DNA from 2 places in the Pseudomonas sp. CLCA07 genome. Region 2 is predicted to be linked to the other one. Evidence: riboswitches for the same ligand, from Rfam matches in the RefSeq annotation. Region 2 holds a riboswitch; the other holds the start of a gene.
The links. A riboswitch is a leader RNA that binds a small molecule or an ion and turns the genes downstream of it on or off. The one in region 2 is predicted to bind cobalamin.
Positions count from the first base shown of each region.

Region 1: it holds a riboswitch for cobalamin, as region 2 does, so the genes downstream of both, cobO (cob(I)yrinic acid a,c-diamide adenosyltransferase) here and ACWGZX_RS00455 (CbtB domain-containing protein) in region 2, are expected to answer to the same signal.

Region 1 covers NZ_CM132131.1:1,215,906-1,219,674, reverse strand. Annotated here, with positions in the region: gene ACWGZX_RS05590 (PQQ-dependent sugar dehydrogenase) at 1-603, opposite strand, end outside; gene ACWGZX_RS05585 (hypothetical protein) at 671-1,255, opposite strand; cobalamin riboswitch at 1,413-1,644, shown strand; gene cobO (cob(I)yrinic acid a,c-diamide adenosyltransferase) at 1,727-2,338, shown strand; gene ACWGZX_RS05575 (cobyrinate a,c-diamide synthase) at 2,335-3,732, shown strand; gene bluB (5,6-dimethylbenzimidazole synthase) at 3,729-3,769, shown strand, end outside.
Region 2 covers NZ_CM132131.1:81,986-85,754, reverse strand. Annotated here, with positions in the region: gene cobM (precorrin-4 C(11)-methyltransferase) at 1-472, opposite strand, end outside; gene ACWGZX_RS00465 (cobalamin biosynthesis protein) at 554-967, opposite strand; gene ACWGZX_RS00460 (CbtA family protein) at 964-1,671, opposite strand; gene ACWGZX_RS00455 (CbtB domain-containing protein) at 1,683-1,886, opposite strand; cobalamin riboswitch at 2,007-2,234, opposite strand; cobalamin riboswitch at 2,449-2,661, shown strand; gene cobW (cobalamin biosynthesis protein CobW) at 2,764-3,769, shown strand, end outside.

The DNA.
Region 1 (3,769 bases), 1.1 Mb from region 2:
ATTCAGCGTGCCCCCTGGCAGATCAACCACTTTGATCGGTGGTGACTTGATCGCCGTGTCACCGCTTTCATAGTGAAAACGCAGCAAGCGGTCGGTGTCCGCCACGTACAGGTCATTGCCGACCAGCGTCATGCCGAAGGGCGAATTGAGGTTTTCCAGGAACACCGTGCGGGTTTCGGCGATGCCGTCGTGGTCCTTGTCACGCAGCAGCGTGATGCGGTTCGGGCTGGGGACTGCAGCACCGGCGCGGCCCATGGCTTTGCCCATGACCCAACCACGAATGCCTTTGCGGTCATCGGGTTTGGGCGGCGCGCTGGTTTCGGCCACCAGCACGTCACCGTTGGGCAGCACGTAGAGCCAGCGCGGGTGATCGAGGCCTTCAGCAAAGGCGGCCACTTGGGTCCCGGCGGCAGCTGTGGGTTTGACGCCGTCTGGCCAGCCGACCGCCTGAGCGACGTTCACCGTCGGGATCAGGGTTTTATTCGGTTCGGGTAGCTTGGGTGACGGGCCGGTGCCGTCGGAGACTTGCAGGCGGGAGGTTTCACCACAGGCGGCAAGCCCTCCGGCGAGCACGATGACGAGAACAATCGGGGACTTGCGCATGCTGGTCTTCCCTATGAATGCAGTGTCTTATTCATAGAGAAGATAAACGCAGCGATGGTTCAACCGGTCAGCCGCGAGCTTCCTTGAACAAGACGGCGATGCCCGGGTGATAGTTACCGGCTTCGTTACGCAACTTGCGGTAGGCGTAGGGGAAATACCAGGCCACCGTGCAGCAATGTTCCTTTTGCAGGTCGTCGACCATGTCCTGAAGTTCTTCCGGGGTGGCGCTCTGCTGGGCTTTTTGCGGGGCAACGAACAAACAGCCGAGTTTCAGGTCGCTGGCGTAGCTGATGCGTTTGGCGTCGCTGGTGATGTCCTGCAACGCCTGCGTCAGGTTCAGGCTGTTGACCTTGGGCCAGCGTTGAGTGGCCTGAAGATAGGCACGCTGTTCGGCGGTCGCGATAAACAGATCGGCGCGGGCGTTGCGTTCGCCCTCTTCGATTTGTTTGCGCGTCGGTGTGTTTTGCAGTGTGACCATTTCCGCCATCCACGCAGCGGTAGAGAGCAAGCCAAGGTTGGCCTTTTCGTCATGCCAGTAAGGCGCTTCGTTATCGCCGCGAGTCGTGTTGTAGCGGTCGATACAGTCAAACCAGCGTTCCAGCACCGGCCGCAGGAATTCCAGCTTCGGATTGCTGATGATCATGCCTTGCATGTTACTCACCCTTGTAATTGTGTTGTTGTTGGGTTGTGGCTCTTTGATATCACTGCTGGCCGTGTGCTGCAAGATTGGCGTCAGTAAATTGGCCGGCGGCAGTATATCGCTCGCTGCGGCTTTGTCTTCATTTGACGCTCCACCCCCAACCCTCTAACCTTCGCGGCTTGATTCAGGTGCTCTGTGGCAGTGGCCGACAGAGTGAAACAGGGAAGCCGGTGAGTGACTATCGTCAAACGACGAATCCTCACGATCCCGGCGCTGCCCCCGCAACGGTAAATGAGTGAAAGCTGCGTCTTGAGCCACTGTGTCGAGTGACATGGGAAGGCGCGCAGTCCGGCATAACGCCGCTCATGAGCCCGGAGACCGGCCTGATTCATCCAGTGGCATCACGGTGGGCGATGCCAGGCTTCTTGCCGTCTATTCTTGTGCCTGCCCGCCGTTATCCAGCCTCAACGGAGAGCTCCCCCCATGACCGATACCCCTGATCGTGACGAACGTCATTTGGCGCGCATGCAGCGCAAAAAAGCCGTGATTGACGAACGCATCGCCAATTCCCCGAACGAGTGCGGCTTGCTGCTGGTGCTGACCGGTAACGGTAAAGGCAAAAGCAGTTCGGCATTCGGCATGCTCGCCCGATCCATGGGCCACGGCATGCAATGCGGTGTGGTGCAGTTCATCAAGGGCCGCAACAGCACCGGCGAAGAACTGTTCTTCCGCCGCTTCCCGGAGCAAGTGCGTTTCCATGTCATGGGCGAGGGCTTTACCTGGGAAACCCAGGACCGCCAGCGTGACATTGCCGCCGCCGAAGCCGCCTGGGCAGTGTCCCGTGAATTGCTCAGCGATCCGTCCATCGGTCTGGTGGTGCTGGATGAGTTGAACATCGCCCTCAAGCACGGCTACCTCGACCTCGATCAGGTGCTCAGCGATTTGCAGGCCCGCCCGCCCATGCAGCATGTGGTGGTGACCGGTCGAGGTGCCAAGCCGGAAATGATTGAACTGGCCGACACCGTCACCGACATGGGCGTGATCAAACACGCGTTCCAGGCCGGGATCAAAGCGCAAAAAGGCGTCGAGCTGTGAATCAACCACGTCATTGCCCGGCGGTACTGATTGCCGCGCCGGCCTCCGGTCAGGGCAAGACCACCGTCACCGCCGCCCTGGCCCGTTTGCATCGCAATCAGGGGCGCAAGGTGCGCGTGTTCAAATGCGGCCCGGACTTTCTCGACCCGATGATTCTCGAGCGCGCCAGCGGTGCGCCGGTGTATCAACTGGATATGTGGATGGTCGGCGAACAGGAAAGTCGTCGACTGTTGTGGGAAGCGGCCGGTGACGCGGACTTGATCCTCATCGAAGGTGTCATGGGGCTGTTCGACGGTACGCCGTCCAGCGCCGACCTGGCGCGGCACTTTGGTGTGCCGGTGCTTGCTGTAATCGACGGCACTGCCATGGCGCAGACCTTTGGTGCGTTGGCGTTGGGCTTGGCGAAGTATCAGCCGGACTTGCCGTTTGCCGGCGTGTTGGCCAATCGGGTTGGCACCTTGCGTCACGCGCAATTGCTCGAAGGCAGCCTGACCGAAGGTTTGCGCTGGTACGGCGCTTTGTCGCGGGAAACCGGGATCGAATTGCCTAGTCGGCATTTAGGTCTGGTCCAGGCCAGTGAGCTGAATGATCTCGATCTGCGCCTCGATGCGGCGGCCAATGCGTTGGCCAGCAGTTGCGAAGTGGCATTGCCGCCGGCGGTCGAATTTGCAGCTCCGGATGTGATCGCGGTCGAACCGTTGCTCGCGGGTGTGCGAATTGCTGTGGCCCGTGATGAAGCGTTCGCGTTCACCTACGGCGCGAGTCTGGATTTGCTGCGAGCCATGGGTGCCGAGCTATCGTTCTTCTCGCCGATCCGCGACAGCGAAATACCGGAGGCTGACAGCCTTTATCTGCCCGGCGGTTATCCGGAATTGCACCATGTGGCGCTGTCACAAAACATCTCGATGCTTAATGCGATTCGCGCGCACCATGCAGCGGGTAAACCGCTGTTGGCCGAGTGTGGCGGCATGTTGTATCTGCTCGACTCGTTGACTGATGTCGAAGGCACTCGCGCCGAACTGGTGGGGCTGCTTAACGGCGACGCGGTGATGCAAAAGCGTCTGGCCGCGTTGGCGTTGCAAGCGGTCGAACTGCCGGAAGGTGCGTTGCGCGGGCACACGTATCACCATTCGCTGACCAGTACCGAGCTTGAGCCGATTGCGCGTGGCCTGAGCCCGAATGGCGGGCGGGGTGCGGAGGCGGTTTATCGTGAGGGGCGGATGACAGCTTCTTATGTGCACTTTTATTTTCCGTCCAATCCATCGGCGGTTGCCGCGCTTTTTGCGCCTGACCTTGAGGCTGCCTTCGCGAGCAGGTCGAATCGTCGCACCGTCACTCCCACAATAGATCTACAACACCCTGTGGGAGCGGGCTTGCCCGCGAAGAGGCCATGAGCGACAACGCATTCTCCGAAGCCGAACGCGCAGCGGT
Region 2 (3,769 bases):
TCGCCCCGTGTTGCGCCAGACTGCCCAGTTCTTCCCCGGCCGGCATGGCAGTCTTGTCGGCGTACCGAGTCAGGATCACGCTCTGCGAAATGTCCGGAAGGGTCAGTTCCGCCCCTAAAAGCGCCGCACACGCCGCCGTCGCCGTGACACCCGGAACGATTTCAAAAGGAATATCAAGCTCGCGCAGGTAGCGAATCTGCTCGCCAATCGCGCCATACAGGCTCGGATCGCCGGAATGCACCCGCGCCACGTCCTGGCCGTTGGCGTGGGCAGTTTTGATCAGTTCGATGATCTGTTCCAAGTGTAATTCGGCGCTGTTGATCACCTGTTCGGCGCGATGGCCTTCCAGCACAGCCGCAGGCACCAGGGAGCCGGCGTAGATGATCACCGGGCAGCTGCGAATCAGCCGTTGGCCTTTGACCGTGATCAGTTCCGGGTCGCCGGGCCCTGCGCCAATGAAGTAGACGGTCATCGTCGATTCCTGTGAAAAAAGAGGCTGGGCAAGGCTTCAGATGAAGATTGCTCATGATCGAATGCGCGATTATCGGGGATTTTAAGCAGCGCAGGCCAATGCCAGGGTCGCCTGAGCGTATTTTTGTCGGGATATCAGCAGCTTCGCCGGCGCCTGGGCCAACTGTTCGGCCAGTGCCAGGGCAGCACTTTCCGCTACGCCATAACAGCCGGTGCGCTCGAAGGCGATGTCTGAATGGTGGGTGAGTTTGGGGTGATAACCGGCCAATTGTTCACTGCTGAAAAACGTCAACGGCAGCGCAAGTTGTGCGGCCAGCTCGATCAGGCCCAATTCGTCGCGCTTCAGGTCAATGCTGGCCAGGGCCTTTATCTCGTGAAGTCCGATTTGATGAGCCTGTAATGCCTGATCAAGCAATGCCCGCAGCGTGCTGGCGGGGCAGCCGCGCTGGCAGCCCAGGCCGACCACTAGCGTCGGCACAGTGCTGGCCTCTGTCATGCGTGGTATTGGCCATCGCTTTTGCGGCGGAACAACCAGGCACTGACCAGGCCCAAGGCCAGCCAGAACGCCACGTTGGTCAGCTGCGAAGCGATTTTGAACTGCGCTTCCAGCGCTTCCGGCGCGAGCATCGAATGCACTTCCGGCTGAGGTGCGCCGATGATATGCGGAGTGGCCAGAATCGCCACGCCCAGCACTTTCATCAGCCAGTGCCGGCTGAACACGATCAATGCGATCCCGACAGCGGTGGAGGCGGCGGTGCCGATCCACCACATTTGCCGTTGAGCCAGATCTGCTGCCGCAGTGCCCGGCAGTTCCGGTGGCAGGCCAAGGGTCGGCGCCAGTACGAAGGTCGCATAACCGGCCAGACCCCAGAGCAGGCCCTGAGACGTTTTGGTCGGTGCGCGCAAGGTGTACAGGCCGGCAAGCATCAGGGCAAAACCGACGGCCACCACCAGGTTGCCGCCGGTAGTCGACAGCACGCGCTGCCAGCCATCTTCCGGCTCCCAGGCCTCGGCGTCGTGGGTATGGCCGGCCATGGCGCCATCGGCGTGTTCATGGGGTTGAACCAGCGCCGGCTCGGTTTTTTCGTAGGATTCCGCCTGAAGAATCAACGGTGCGACCCAGAAGCTTTGCAGCAGCGTCAGCAACAGGGCGGCCAGCAACCCAGTGAAACCTGCGGTTTGCGCAATACGCTTAATCATTTGGGCAGGTCTCAATGGCACGGGAAAGCTGAGCTGTGACGGGTATCGTGCGCGGCGTTGTGCACCGCTTCGATGTGCGAGAAACCGGCGAAATACACAAGGCATGCGCCGAGGATCGACGCACATACGGCGGCGGTCAGGCGTTGAGTCAGGGTTGTGGTGGTGCTGGCGGTGCTCTTGTCCGTGTTGCTGCCGGTACTGCTGATAATCGACATGGCGCATCCCTCTGGTCTGTCAGCGGGTGAATAGAGCGCATGGAAAACCCCTGCGAGTCGGGCACGCAGACGTTCAAACAGCGCCCGCCCACCGCGGGTTTGTTGTTCAGTGACCATAGGGGTCACTTTGTGTTGCGGGCCGGTCTCCGGGCTCACGAGGGGCGCAGGCTTTCGCCTTGACCTGCAAGCATCACCTTCCCATGCCGAACTGCTGGCACAGTGGATTTGATGCTTCGCTCGCTTACCGTTGCGGGGGCAGCACCGGACTGACATGGCTTTGAGTAAAGCACATGATTCACCGGTTTCCCGTTTCACCCTGTGAAGGGCACCCGTAACAAAGTGCGTAGGAAAGCATGGGCGGGGGATACGCGTCAATTGGCAAGGGTTCGCAACTCTGTGGCGAGGGGGCTTGCCCCCGTTCGGCGGCGCAGCCGTCGCAAAACCAGTGAGCAGGTTTTGCCTGGAGAAAACAGGGGGTCGCTTCGCAACCCAACGGGGGCAAGCCCCCTCGCCACAGTGATCGCAAACAACTGATGAACATTGACCCACCCCTGCGCGATGCGTAGCCTTGCGCTTTCGAGGTTCTTCGGCGTTTAGCCGAAGCTAAGAAGGGAACGCGGTCAATGCCGCGGCTGCCCCCGCAACTGTGAACGGTTCAGTTTCTGCCATGCCACTGCATGCGCCAGCCATGGCGCGAGCGGGAAGGCGCAGCAACCGCCAGTCAAACGACTGGCCAGCCGTCAGCCAGGAGACCTGCCTCGACACAGATTCTCACTTTCAACCGGGCGGGGTGATCCGGTGGCGAACTCTTCAGGCATGCGCGTGCGCGTTGCCGGTTGTCGTCCCGTTTGCCCGCCACCTTGCCAAAGGGCATCCGATGAAAACACTGGCCAAACTCCCCGTCACTATCGTTACCGGCTTCCTCGGTTCGGGCAAAACCACCTTGCTGCGGCACATGCTCGACAACGCTCAGGGCCGTCGCATTGCGGTGATCGTCAACGAGTTTGGCGAGTTGGGCATCGACGGCGAAATCCTCAAGCAGTGCTCCATCGGCTGCACCGAAGAAGAAGCCAACGGCCGCGTTTATGAATTGGCCAACGGCTGCCTGTGCTGCACCGTTCAGGAAGAATTCTTCCCGGTGATGCGCGAACTGGTGGCCCGTCGCGGTGACCTCGACCATATCCTCATCGAAACCTCGGGCCTGGCCCTGCCCAAGCCGCTGGTTCAAGCCTTCCAATGGCCGGAAATCCGCAGCGCTTGCACCGTCGACGCAGTCATCACCGTGGTCGACAGCCCGGCCGTCGCCGCCGGTACCTTTGCCGCATTCCCGGATCAGGTCGACGCCCAGCGCAAACTCGATCCGAACCTGGACCACGAATCGCCGCTGCACGAACTGTTCGCCGACCAACTGGCCAGCGCCGACCTGGTGATTCTCAACAAGGCCGACTTGATCAGCCCTGAAGACCTGGCCCGCGTGCGCCTCGAAGTTGCCGAAGAACTGCCGCCAGCGGTAAAAATCATCGAAGCCAGCAGCGGCCGTCTGCCACTGGATGTTTTGATCGGCCTCGGTGCCGGCTCCGAAGAACACATCGACAGCCGTCACAGCCATCACGATCATCACCACGACGGTGATGACCATGACGACCACGATCACGATGCTTTCGACTCGATCTCCCTCGAACTGCCGCAAGCCGACGAAAGCCTGCTGCTGGATGCGCTGACCCAACTGGTGGTCCAGCATGGCATCCTGCGCGTCAAAGGCTTCGCCGCGATCCCGAACAAGCCGATGCGCTTGCTGATTCAGGGCGTGGGCACGCGATTCGACAAGCATTTCGACCGTCAGTGGGGCGCCGATGAAGCGCGCACCACTCGCCTGGTGTTGA